3 regions of the Dellaglioa sp. L3N genome follow, and region 2 is predicted to be linked to each of the others. Evidence: predicted binding sites of a transcription regulator. Region 2 holds the regulator's gene; each other region holds the start of a gene.

Region 1 (4,724 bases), 430 kb from region 2:
CTCATTAAATCGGCAATACGTCCTGGTGTCCCAATAACAATTTGTGGCTGTCTTCTGCTTAGTTTATCAATTTGACGTTGTTTATCCGTTCCACCAACATAATTTTGAATATGAATGGGTTCAGGACTAAATTCTGCCAATTGTTTAGCAGCTTCATAAATTTGGTAAGCAAGTTCACGACTTGGTGTTGTGATAACTGCTTGAACCGTGTTGTTTGATACATCAATTTGGTTAAAAATTGGTAATAAGAAAGTATGTGTTTTACCACTACCTGTTTGAGATTGTCCCACAACGCTTTTTCCCTTTAAAATAACGGGAATCAAACGTTGCTGAACTTCTGTTGGTACATCGAAATGAATGGCTTCAATCGCTTTTAAAAGATACGATTGCAGTCCAAAATTTTTAAAATTTTCTGGCATCTTATTCTCCCGTATATGTTCTAGCTAAATCATCAAGTGATTTAACTATTTCTTCGTACTCTGCTTGGTCTTTGGCTCTTGCACCACTGGCCATGGGATGTCCACCGCCATCATGTGCTTTTGCTAATTGGTTGATTACTGGCCCTTTTGAGCGTAATCGAACACGGTAGCTACCATCCTTTTGCTGTACAAAAATTGCCCAGCATTGAACTTCAATTATTTTACCTGGTAACGGTACAATTTGAGATGAACCAGCATCGCCCAACTCTATTGAATCAAGATAGTCATGCGTTAATATCACGTATGCAGCCTTATGCTCTGTAATCACTAAATTATCATAGACATATCCTGATAATTTAGCGACACCCGCCGTAATATTATCCATCTTTTGGTTAATTTTAGTTGTTGAAAAATTATGTGTCATTAACTCAGAAACAACTTGCATCGTATGTGCTGTCGTTGCTGAATACATAAAACGACCCGTATCACCAACAATGCCAGCATATAACATTCTAGCTGCATCATCAGTAACCGTTAAGCCGCCATCAACTTGGTCAACTAAATCCATAACTAATTCGGAACTACTTGATGCATTGGTTTTTACCCAAACTAAGTCCCCATACACATCCTCATTTGGATGATGATCTAATTTAATCAGATAAGCACCTGATGTATAGCGATCATCTTCAATTCTTGGCCGATTAGCTGTATCGATGACAATTACAAGTGCCTCTTGATACGTTTCATCAGGAATTTCATCCTGATGACTAATCCATGCTAATCCAGCTGAAGGGGTTCCCACTTGATACACCTTTTTATCAGGAAAACTAGCACGAATAATTGCTGCTAGACCTGATTGAGAGCCAATTGCATCAGGGTCCGGACTTTGATGTCGATGAATAATAATCGTCTCAAACTGTTTGATTTTCTTTAAAATTTCTAGCTCAATTTTCACTTAAACGACTCCTTCTTAAAACTCGAATGGCACATCAATCTCGGGAATAATCCCAACACCATCATTCAATAATTGAACAAATTCAACAGGGTCTTGTTCAATCCTGACAAACGTATTGTAATGTATTGGGACAACTTTTTTTGCTTGAACGAATTCAGCTGCAATTGCTGCATCTTCTATCCCCATTGTGTATGAGTCACCAATAGGTAAAAATGCTAAATCAACAGGTTGCATGTGATTAACTAATTTCATGTCTGAAAATAAAGCGGTATCTCCGGCATGGTAAAGAACCTTACCATCAACATGCAATTCAAATCCTGCAGCAACACCTAATGTTCTAGGCTTCCCGTTGATTACGAGTGCAGCAGTATGCCACGCAGGGACAAGCTTCACTGAACCAAATGGTAGTTTAAGTTGCCCACCAAAATTCAAAGGTTCAACAGTTAAGCCTTCTCCTTTAAAATAAGTCGCTAAATCAGTAATTGCAATTACCGTAGCGTTTGATTTTTTAGCCAATTCAATTGTATCACCAACGTGGTCCGCATGTGCATGCGTCACCAAAATATAGTCTGGATTTAATTCTTCAACAGTCGTTTTAACTAATGGATTATCTTTAATAAATGGATCAATTAAAATCGTTATCTTGTCATTAGTAAGAATTTGAACACTTGATTGTCCAAGCCATGTTATTTTCATAATTAATTAGTCTTCTTTCGTTTCCAAAGCTGCTCTTAAGTATAACGGTTATTGTGGGCAATTACAAAGACTGATTTGGCACTTTTTTTTCAAATAATGGTAGCTTCATATTCTCAAAACCTATCGGTGCTAAATTTGTCATTGTTAAGCCAAGTAATCGAATCCCTTTTTCTGCACCCAAAATTTCGTCAAAAATCTGTCGGCCATAAAAATAAATGGTTGGTGCATCATTACGGATAAATTCATCGAGCGTTAATCTTTTAGTGAGCGTCGTAAAATCTTGATAGCGAACTTTAATAACTAATGTCTTGCCATGCTTTTGCTGCTTGTTCAAGGTTTCAGAAACCAAATGTGCAATAGTTCTAAGTTGCGTTTCAACCTCATCAGTTGTCATTAAGAGCTTGCCATATGTTCGTTCACTACCAATTGATTTTCGCTCTCGTTGCCACTCAACGGGCCGGTCATCCACGCCACGTACCCTTTTATATAAGAAATAACCTAATTTACCAAATTGTTGAATTAATTCAACTTCGGATTTTTCTAACAATTCTTTTCCAGTAAGAATCCCTTGATCAATCATTTTAGGTGCCGTTTTTTTCCCGACACCTCTAAATTTGCCAATTGGTAATTCAGATAAAAACGGAATGACATCTTCAGGCAGAATTAACGTCATACCTGCCGGTTTATTATAGTCTGATGCTAATTTAGCCAAAAATTTATTGTATGAAACACCTGTTGAACAGGTTAAACGTAATTTTTGATAGATTTCTCTTTGAATCATGTGTGCTGCTTGGATAGCGCTTTTTAGCCCCTTTTTATTTTGTGTAATATCAAGGTAAGCTTCATCAAAGGCAATTGGCTCAATCATTTCGGTATATTCATGAAATATTGCATGGAGTTGACTTGAAACTTCTTTGTATAAAGTAAAATTAGGTGATTGAAAAATGGCCTTAGGACAAATCTCATAGGCTTCTTGAGCTGCCATTGCGGAATGAATTCCTAGTTTTCTTGCCTCATAGTTTGCCGTAGCTACGACGCCACGACCACCATTTTTTCTTGGATCATGGGCGATAACTAATGGCTTTCCAATAAATTCAGGGTGTTCACGTTCTTCAATTGAGGCATAAAAAGCATCCATATCAACATGGATAATTTTCCTTTTTAATAATTTTTCGTCTATTGTAATACCGTTTAATTCAGCCATTAGTCTCACCCCTTTCTTAGTCCATTTTACACGAACGCACGTTCTTTTTCAATCTGATTATTTTTTATTATCTATCCACTAGTTTCAACCCCACCATATAAAAAAATAACGCCTCGATTAACATCGAAACGTTACCTCATTTTATTTTTTAGGATTATATATCCAGTAATTACCATCATCTGTCAACAATTTTTCTGATGCATCTGGTCCCATTGAACCACTCTTGTAATTAGGGAAAACAGATTTATCATCGTCATTATTGTGCCATGTATCTAAAATCACATCAGCAATATTCCATGCCTTAGCAACTTCATTCCAATGGGCAAAATTAATTGCGTTACCATTCAATGCATCCAAAATTAATTTTTCGTATGCTTCTGGTGTATTTGCTTTGGTTTCAGGTGAATTAACATAATCTAAATTAGTTTTATTTGTATTAAACCCTTGACCAATTTCTTTCGTATTAATCGTCAATCTAAAGCGTTCATCGGGTTCAACCGTAATGGTTAAGACATCTTTACCTAAATGTTCATGTTCAGCACCTGTTCCAAAAATATTTTTTTCAACATTTTTAAAGACAATATTGATTTCAGTATTTTTTTCAACAAGTCGTTTACCACTTCGAACATAAACGGGGACACCCGCCCAACGATCATTATCAATTGTCAAACGACCAGCAATAAATGTTTCAATCATTGAATCAGGGGCAATTTGTTCTTCATCGCGATAAGCTTTTTCAGTTCCAGCTTCATCAGCATCGTATTGGCCACGTACAAAGTTTGCATCAACTTCATCGGGTTTTAAAATATGAATTGCTTTCAAAGCCTTCAATTTTTCTTTACGAATTTCTGACGCAATAAACTCTTTTGGCATGTCCATCGTTAACAATGAAACAACTTGCATAATATGATTTTGGAACATATCACGCATAGCACCACTCGTTTCATAGTAACCACCACGTTCTTCAACACCCAATGATTCACTCAATGTCAATTGGATATTATCGATATACTGATTATTCCACAACGTTTGCGTAATAATATTACCAAAACGAATAGCTGGAATGTTTTGAATCATTTCTTTACCTAAGTAATGATCAATTCTAAATATTTGATCTTCTTTAAATGTGTTCCTAATTTCATCATTCAGGTCTTTGGCACTGTCAAAATCATGACCAAATGGTTTTTCAATAATTAAACGATTAAAGCCATTTTCAGTCACTAAATGTTGTGAGCCTAAATGAGTTGCAATTGTCCCGAAAAATTGAGGCGACATTGCTAAGTAAAACATCCGGTTACCTTCAATTTGATATTTAGCATCAAGTTTGTCAGCTAATTTTTTCAAAGTTACATAGTGTGCAACGTCAGTAACATCATGTGATTGATAATAAAAATGTGATGCAAAATCAGCTATTTTAACTTTATCTTCACTAATATCAATCAATGATTCA
Region 2 (4,724 bases):
TCTTTTGAGAATACTCATATGTTAAATATAATTCTTGTATTTTAAGGTCGAAGTAGTCAGATAAGAGACGGGTACTAGTTACTTCATACATTTTATTATGTTTCAATACGTTTTTCAATACCGTTCTAGGTTGGAGTATGTAACTTTATTAATTGCTGATTCACATTCGTTGTTAAATCCTCGTAAAATCGTTTTGTTATTCATTTTTCTACCTTTAGCTTTACTATTATCTACAGTCCAATTACCGATACGGCTCGTTTATCTTTGATCATCATCTTCTGTTCGCGCCTGAGTTCAGTTAACTTTTCTTTGTAACCTAGAGCAGTTGCAAAGTCATAATGTGGTTCGTATATTCCAAAATCTTGCATTGCTAAATTATCTTCAAGTAATCCCAAAGTTTTTTTGAGGTTATCAATATCTATATTACCCGTTGATTAAAAGCAAAAATGGCTGAAAGTATTACTAATACTAATGCTGGTAAAACGAGTAAGCTTAAAGAAAAACCGAACATAACATACCCGATTATTCCAAGAATGTGACCAATAATTGAAATATTATTTTTGACTGATTGAATAAGACCAATAATATTTAAAGCAAGACTAATGGATATAAAGATACAGATGATAAAAAATGTAATAATGACTAGAAAACTTAAACTGCTATCATTATTTTTAAACTCGTCCACAAGAATTGAGAGCATGATAGGCCAAGAACTTGCCATTAAAATAGCACCGAAAATATTAGAAATACCTGCAATTGTATTAATTTTTAATTTCATTATATTATTCTCTTTAGTCAGCTTTTAACGTGAATCAGTCTATTGCACGTTAATTGAATGCAAGCAGCCGAAATTACACCTGTTTGAAGTATTTATACGCTCTTTTGTATATTATTAATAATAGGTAATGCATAGCGTGATTGCAATTACTTTTTGTATTTAGGACTAAAAGTATTGTGTATTACATATCGTCTTAGAAGTATTAGCACATTAAAATACAACACATTCTGTTTAGGACATAGAAAAATTCACATATCAATTAAGATGTTAATAATGAGATGATGTTATTTTTTTCTTATGAAAAATTGTCAAATCTTGCCATTAAATAGGACATCAAGTACAATAATGGCAAGATTATAAATGGAAGTTGGCTGAGTAATGAAAATTGGAATTGATCGCATTAATTTTTTTACATCGGATAAGTATGTTGACATGGCTGAATTGGCTGAGGCTAGGGATGTGGATCCTAATAAGTATTTAATCGGGATTGGTCAGTCGAAAATGGCGGTTATTCCACCAACTCAAGATGTTGTAACGATGGGTGCGAATGCTGCAGATTTATTGATAGATGATGAAAACAGAGATAAAATTGATTTTGTTATTTTTGCAACAGAATCTGGTGTTGATAATTCTAAATCGACAGCAGCCTATGTTTCTGGTTTATTAGGATTAAATCATGTAAGGGCAGTTGAAATTAAGCAAGCTTGTTATGGTGCAACGGCTGCGATTCAATTGGCAAAGGGACATGTGGCTCTTCATCCAGATAGTCAAGTACTAGTTATTGGTGCGGATATTGCAAGATATGGGTTAAATACTTCTGGAGAGCCTACACAAGGTGGTGGTGCCGTTGCAATGATGATTACGGCGGATCCAGCGCTATTAACATTAGATGCAGACAGTGGGTTTGTAACGGAAAATGTTATGGATTTTTGGCGTCCTTTAAATCATAGTGAAGCACTTGTAGATGGCAAAGAATCACAGAATGTTTATTTGGATTTTTTTAATCAAACATGGAATGAATATAAAAATAAAACTGGATTAACAATAAATGATTTTAAAGCAATACTTTATCACTTGCCATATACAAAACTTGGCATTAAAGGATTAAGAGAGGTGCTTCCAGAAGCAAGTGAAATTAAAAAAACTGAATTAACACATGAATTTGAAGCGGCTAAAAAAGATAACAATCAGGTTGGAAATTTATATACAGGATCATTATATTTAAGCTTTATTTCTTTACTTGAAAATAGTGATGATTTAGAAATCGGTGATAGAATTGGATTTTATAGTTATGGTTCTGGCGCGGTTGGTGAATTTTTTTCTGGTAAATTGGCTGCTAATTTTAAAAGTCACTTGCCTCAAACAAATTTGGAATCACGAGTTAAAGTATCTGTTGCGTTGTACGAAAAGACCTATCAAAGTCAATTAAAAAATGATGGTGCGGATATTGATTTAGATTATGCTAATGATCAAGCTAAATTTATTTTAATTGGTAGTAGCAATATGCAGAGACAATACCGAATACAATAAAAATATTAACCGATTTAACCCCTAAGTTGAGACTAACTTGGGGGTGCTTTTTATGGCTGATGAATTGAATAAAAAATAAATAAGACAATCAATTACCACTCAAAGTTGAGTAGCAGTTGATTGCCTTGTAAGCCATTATTAAAAATGACGATAGAGTCCAATTACTTTACCTAAAATAGAGACCTTATCTAAGATAATAGGTGCCATCGTATCATTTTCAGGTTGGAGTCGGAAATAATTGTCTTCTTTGAAGAATCTTTTACAGGTCGCTTCATCGAATTCATTCATAGCGATAACAATTTCGCCATTTTCAGCATTTGACTGTTTTCTGACGATGACCTGATCGCCGTTTAGAATACCAATATTAATCATACTTTCTCCACGAATTGTTAGCATGAATAGGTCATCTGAAGAATTAAAGTCAGGTGGTAAGGGGAAATAATCAGTCACTTGTTCAACTGCTAAGATAGGAACACCAGCGGTAACAGTACCTACCATTGGAATTAAATTTTCATGACTATTAACACCAATTGCATCTAAACCAAGTGGTGTAAGTTCGATGGCTCTAGGTTTAGTAGGGTCTTTAGTTAGTAATCCTTTTTTTTCAAGTCGAGCAATGTGTCCATGAACCGTGGAAGTTGAAGATAAAGAAACAGCTTCACCAATTTCTCTAACAGTTGGCGGATAGCCTTTTGTATCCACTCGTTCATGAATAAAGCGCAAGACCGCAAGTTGCTTGCTGTCAGATGCTTTTGTCATTTCGTACACCTCATCATCATTATTTATTACTTTAATAGTAGCATATGAAAGTATCTGTTGCAAACAAACGTTCGGTTAATTCAAATGATTGTTTTTTATGATATTATCGGGTATGCTTATGAGTGAAATTTTAAGGAGTGATAGTAAATGAGTCCAGAAGATTTAACACCAAGAATAAATGAATTAGCTGCAAAAAGTAAAACTGCTGAAGGATTAACAAAATCTGAAGAAGCTGAAAGAAAAGAATTACGTGAAACCTATCTGGCATTATTTAGAGAGGGTTTTAGAAGCCGGGTTGAAATGATGCAGGTTTATGATAAATCAGGTAAAGAAGTAACCCCAGATAAAGTAAAAAAAGTGCAACGTGACAAAGGCTTACGAGACGATTAGTAAAATAGTTCACACTTTAGGTAGAATTACCTTTTCTTTTATGTCAAGATTGTGTAGAATTAATGATTGAAGTGAATTGAAAGGGGTCTTGAATTATGTCAATAGGAATGACGATTTTAATCGCCGTTATTGCGTTAGCAGTTGGACTTATCGGAGGATTTTTCGGTGCTCGTAAGTATATGGAAACATATTTACAAAAGAACCCACCAATCAATGAAGATATGTTAAGAATGATGATGGTCCAAATGGGCCAAAAGCCTTCTGAAAAGAAATTACATCAAATGATGTCATCAATGAACGCACAAGCAAAAAATAGCTCACAAAAAAAATAAGTTAATATTTTATGAACAGGCAAGGGTTTTCTTTGCTTGTTTTTTTTTCACGAAAAGGGGGCACCAGAATGAATATTTTTAGAAAACTTGGATGGTTTTTTAAACAAGAAAAAAAATCATATAGTATTGCAGTATTTTTCTTGATTTTAGTGGCAATTTTCCAAATTGTGCCACCTAAGATTATTGGAAATATTGTTGATAGCATGAGCGAAAAAGAATTAACAGTAAGCAAACTTGCTATTTGGATTGGCATTCTAATTTTTGTTGCAGTGGGTCAATACTTGTTTAGGTTTGTTTGGCGAAGAAATATTTGGGGGAGTGCTGCTCGCCTTGAAAAAATTTTACGAACTAGATTATTTAGACATTTTATGCAAATGGATCAATCGTTTTTTCAACAGAATCGCACTGGCGATTTAATGGCACATGCCACAAATGATTTAACGGCTATTCAACAAGTTGCGGGTGCTGGAATATTAACCTTTGCTGATTCAATTATTACAGGTGGAACGACTATCATAGCGATGATTTTTTTAATTGATTGGCGATTAACCATTTTGGCAATTATTCCACTACCTTTGTTAGCAGTTATGGCTAGATATTTAGGTACCAAAATCCACACGGCATTTTCTACCTCACAAGCGGCATTTTCAACATTGAATAACAAAACGCAAGAGAGTGTTAGTGGCATTAAAGTTATTAAGACACTTGGACAAGAACAAGAAGACATTGCTGATTTTGAAGAAAAAGTTCAAGAAACAATCAAAATTAATAGAAGAGTTAACTTTTTAGATGCGTTATTTGATCCTATAACAAGTTTAATTATTGGGTTATCATATGTTTTTACTATTATTTTGGGTGGTTATTATGTAACTAATAATGTTATTTCAATTGGACAACTCATTTCATTTATCAGTTATATCGCGTTACTTGTTTGG
Region 3 (4,724 bases), 270 kb from region 2:
TTTTATAATGATTAAAAAGGTATAAGCTTTTTGTTAATAACTAGTGACGCTTGAATTGTCTTTTCAATATGTGGTAAGATTGTAAAAATTTAAGTAAAAAATGAGAAGGAGCTGTTAATATGGGAATGCATCAATACCTACAAAGTTTAAGCAATTTAGAAACACTGAGACGAGCACCAGGTTATTTTAAATATGAAGAACATTCGGTAGCTGAGCATTCATTCAAAGTAACAGAGGCTGCTCAATTTTTAGGGGACGTTGAAGAAAACGCTGGTAATAAGATTAATTGGCGCATGTTATATGAAAAAGCATTGAATCATGATTATACAGAACGGTTTATTGGTGATATTAAAACGCCAGTGAAGTATGCAACGCCGACGTTAAGAGAAATGTTAGCAAACGTTGAAGAATCATTATCTGAAAACTTTATTAAAAATGAAATTCCAGAAGAATTTCAAGATGCTTATCGTCGTCGATTATCAGAAGGTAAGGATGATACTTTAGAAGGTAAAATTTTATCCGTAGCTGATAAGCTAGATTTGTTATATGAATCATTTGGTGAAATTCAAAAAGGTAATCCTGAAGCGGTTTATACTGAAATTTATCAAGAAAGTTTGAAAACAATTTTGGGCTTTTCTGATTTGGCTAGTGTTCAATATATTTTGAAAGAAATTTTACCCGAATTGTTAACTGAAGATTTTACGGATAAAGATAAAATCAAAAAAATAACGTTGGATATTATTAAAAAATAGATCACGCATGTGTGAAAGATTGGGTTGTATGCTAAAATAATGCATACAGAACAATCTTTTTTTATAGAAAAATTTTTAGATGTTTCAAAGCCATCTACTAAGGTGGTAATGTTCAAAAAAGGATCATAGGGAGAATTTAATGAAAACCGCGATTGTAACTGATAGTGCTTCGTATATTGATCCAAAAGTAGCCGAAGCTCAAAAGATTATTGTTGTACCAATTACTGTTATTTTTGGACAACAAACTTATTTAGAAGATGTGGAAATTTCTTCTTCTGAATTTTATGAAAGAATGCAAAATACTGATAAATTACCAACAACGTCACAAGTCACAATGGGACAAATGCAAGTTGTCTTTGATAAATTAATTGCCGAAGGCTTTGATGAAGTGATTTCAATTCATCTTTCAACAGGAATTACAAGTTTTGTGGATAATTTGCGTGCTTATTCGAAAAATGTTGAAGGGATTACCGTTTATCCTATTGACTCTAAAGCAGCCAGTTCCGCAGAAGCTTTTCTTGTATTGAAAGCGGCTCAGTTAGTGGCTCAAGGTGAGCATGCTGAGACAATTGTGCCTAAGTTAGAAGCCATGCGTGAGACAGTTGGTATTTTCTTTGTTGTGGACAACTTGAGCCATTTGCTTAGAACGGGACGCATGACAAATAGTGCCGCATTTGTCGGTAATTTATTGCAAATTAAACCTATTTTGACTTTTAATCATGAAGGTAAAATTATTCCTTTAACCAAAGAACGTACTAAAAAACGGGCTTTTCAACGTGTGATGGCAGATTTTGCAGATGCGATTAAAGAAGTCAGCTATCCGATTCGTGTTAGTATTGTTGATGCAAATAATCCCGAAGATAGTGCGAAATGGGTGGCCTTTATTAAAGCTAACTATCCTGAAATACCAGTTGAAGTTAGTCATATTGGACCTGTTATTGGTGTTCACACTGGCGAAAAAACGATGGGCCTTATTTGGGGTCGTGATTATTTAGTTGATTAAGTTATCTTGAAAAAATAAGTGAGATGTCGTGCGAAAGTATGTTCGGTATGCTAATATAATTGATAGAGAATAATCATTTTTAAATGAGCCTGGTAGGTTATTCCGGGCTTTTTTTATTTAAAAAAAGAATGGCATTGGAGGGATTAACTTGATTGATAGACATGATGATGGTGTTTTTGATTTAGTATCAAAGTACGAACCAACTGGTGATCAACCCAACGCTATTGCAACTTTAGTAAATGGGTTGAACGATGGGGAAAAAGAACAAATTTTAATGGGTGCAACAGGAACAGGTAAGACATTTACGATTGCGAATGTGATTAAGGATGTTAATCGTCCGACGTTAGTGCTTGCACATAATAAAACATTAGCTGGTCAATTATATGGCGAATTAAAAGAATTCTTTCCGAATAACGCGGTAGAATATTTTGTGAGTTATTATGATTATTATCAACCAGAAGCGTACGTCCCTTCAAGTGATACGTACATTGAAAAGGATTCAAGCATTAATGATGAAATTGATAAATTACGACATTCAGCAACCAGTTCATTATTAGAACGTAATGATGTCATTGTGGTTGCCTCTGTTTCAAGTATCTTTGGATTGGGTGATCCAACAGAGTATCGAGATCATGTTATTTCTCTACGGACTGGAATGACAATGGAACGTGACGATTTACTTAGAAAATTGGTGGATATTCAATTTGAAAGAAATGATATTGATTTTCAACGTGGCCGTTTTAGAGTCCACGGAGACATTGTGGAAATATTCCCTGCATCTCGTGACCAAAAGGCTGTCCGTGTTGAATTTTTCGGCGATGAAATTGATCGTATCCGTGAAGTTGATTCATTAACGGGTGAAGTGATGGGTGAATTAGAACATATGGCTATTTTCCCCGCAACTCATTTTATGACAAATGACAATGTGATGGACCATGCAATTGAAGGCATCGAAACGGAACTTGCTGATCGATTAAAAGAATTAAAAGGCGAAGAAAAATTACTAGAAGCTCAAAGGCTAGAGCAACGGACAACTTATGATTTGGAAATGTTACGTGAAATGGGCTACACATCCGGTATTGAGAATTACTCACGACATATGGATGGTCGTAAACCTGGCGAACCGCCTTATACATTAATTGATTTCTTTCCAAAAGATTTTTTAATTGTAGTGGATGAATCGCATGTTACGATGCCTCAAATCCGAGGCATGTACAATGGTGATCGTGCTCGTAAACAAATGTTGGTAGATTATGGATTTCGCTTACCCAGTGCGCTAGATAATCGGCCATTAACGATTGCTGAGTTTGAAGGGCATGTTAACCAAGTTATTTATATGTCTGCGACGCCAGGACCTTATGAAATGGAACGGACAACAAATGTTGTTCAACAAATCATTCGACCAACGGGACTACTTGATCCAATTATTGAAGTGCGTCCAATTATGGGCCAAATAGATGATTTAGTCGGCGAAATAAATTTGCGTGTTGAACGAAATGAACGTGTTTTTGTCACAACTTTGACCAAGAAAATGTCGGAAGATTTAACTGATTATTTGAAAGAATTAGGGATGAAAGTTGCGTACTTGCATAGTGATATTAAGACAATGGAACGAACGAAAATTATTCGTGATTTACGTTTGGGGACATTTGATGTTTTAATTGGGATTAATTTGTTGCGTGAAGGAATTGATGTCCCTGAAGTATCATTGGTGACTATTTTAGATGCTGATAAAGAAGGCTTTTTACGTAGTGAACGGTCATTAGTTCAAACAATTGGACGTGCTGCTCGTAATGAGAATGGGCGTGTCATTATGTATGCTGACAAAGAAACGGATTCCATGAAGGCTGCGATTGAAGAAACACAACGTCGCCGTGATATCCAAATGGCTTACAATAAAGAGCATAATATTACACCAACTACAATTAAAAAGGCAATTCGTGAGTTAATTACACCAACTAAAATTGAAGATAATTCAGGAACAGTTAAGACATTTACTGAAACTGAGTTTTTGGATTTGGATAAAAAAGAACAACAAGATATGGTTGATCGCTTAGAAGAACAAATGAAAGAAGCTGCTAAAAAATTAGATTTCGAGACGGCTGCATCATTGCGTGATACTGTACTAGAATTAAAAACACAGATGTTATAATAGGAGGATTTTTCTTGAAAAACGATAAAATTGTGATTCATGGTGCACGTGCCCATAATTTAAAAAATGTGGACGTCACTATCCCAAGAGACAAGCTAGTTGTCATCACTGGGCTCTCAGGATCGGGGAAAAGTTCCTTAGCTTTCGATACCCTTTACGCTGAAGGCCAACGACGTTACGTTGAAAGTTTATCTGCGTATGCACGTCAATTTTTAGGTCAGATGGATAAGCCAGATGTTGACTCGATTGATGGGTTATCACCTGCGATTTCAATTGACCAAAAAACGACTTCAAAAAACCCACGTTCAACAGTTGGGACGGCAACTGAAATTAATGATTATTTAAGATTATTATGGGCAAGAGTGGGGCATCCCATTTGTCCAAATGATGGTCATGAAATTACGAGTCAATCCGTTGAACAAATGGTTGATCGTGTTTTGGAATTAGAAGATCGTACAAAACTACAAATTTTATCACCCATTATTCGTAATAAAAAAGGACAACATAAAAAGATTTTTGAAACAATTAAACGTGAAGGATTTGTTCGTGTACGAGTTGATGGTGAATTACATGATATTGATGAAGACTTTAATCTCGAAAAAAATATTAAACATTCAATTGATATTGTGATTGACCGAATTGTTGTTAAAGAAGGTATCCGATCACGTTTATTTGATTCATTTGAAGCTGCCTTACGCTTATCATCTGGGTATGCAACAGCAGATATCCTTGATGGTGATGCAGATGGTGCTACGATTCAATTCTCTGAACATTATGCTTGCCCTATCTGTGGATTTACAGTAGGTGAATTAGAACC

The links. Region 2 encodes LexA, which represses DNA repair genes until DNA is damaged. Its sites were predicted from a motif close to CNAACANNTGTTNG; they were not measured.
Region 1: a site for LexA is predicted at 3,306-3,319, ahead of dinB (DNA polymerase IV). Genes of this name have one in related genera too.
Region 3: a site for LexA is predicted at 1,787-1,800, ahead of uvrB (excinuclease ABC subunit UvrB). Genes of this name have one in related genera too.

The regions. Positions count from the first base shown of each region.
Region 1 covers NZ_CM142928.1:583,690-588,413, reverse strand. Annotated here, with positions in the region: gene ACVPPR_RS02935 (DEAD/DEAH box helicase) at 1-419, opposite strand, end outside; gene ACVPPR_RS02930 (DHH family phosphoesterase) at 421-1,374, opposite strand; gene ACVPPR_RS02925 (metal-dependent hydrolase) at 1,390-2,070, opposite strand; gene dinB (DNA polymerase IV) at 2,132-3,274, opposite strand; gene zwf (glucose-6-phosphate dehydrogenase) at 3,416-4,724, opposite strand, start outside.
Region 2 covers NZ_CM142928.1:1,012,393-1,017,116, reverse strand. Annotated here, with positions in the region: gene ACVPPR_RS05115 (DUF4041 domain-containing protein) at 115-204, opposite strand; gene ACVPPR_RS05110 (hypothetical protein) at 231-395, opposite strand; gene ACVPPR_RS05105 (transporter) at 419-778, opposite strand; gene ACVPPR_RS05100 (hydroxymethylglutaryl-CoA synthase) at 1,157-2,308, shown strand; gene lexA (transcriptional repressor LexA) at 2,447-3,067, opposite strand; gene ACVPPR_RS05090 (DUF896 domain-containing protein) at 3,215-3,457, shown strand; gene ACVPPR_RS05085 (YneF family protein) at 3,553-3,789, shown strand; gene ACVPPR_RS05080 (ABC transporter ATP-binding protein) at 3,858-4,724, shown strand, end outside.
Region 3 covers NZ_CM142928.1:1,277,925-1,282,648, reverse strand. Annotated here, with positions in the region: gene ACVPPR_RS06435 (YfbR-like 5'-deoxynucleotidase) at 120-752, shown strand; gene ACVPPR_RS06430 (DegV family protein) at 892-1,755, shown strand; gene uvrB (excinuclease ABC subunit UvrB) at 1,904-3,907, shown strand; gene uvrA (excinuclease ABC subunit UvrA) at 3,922-4,724, shown strand, end outside.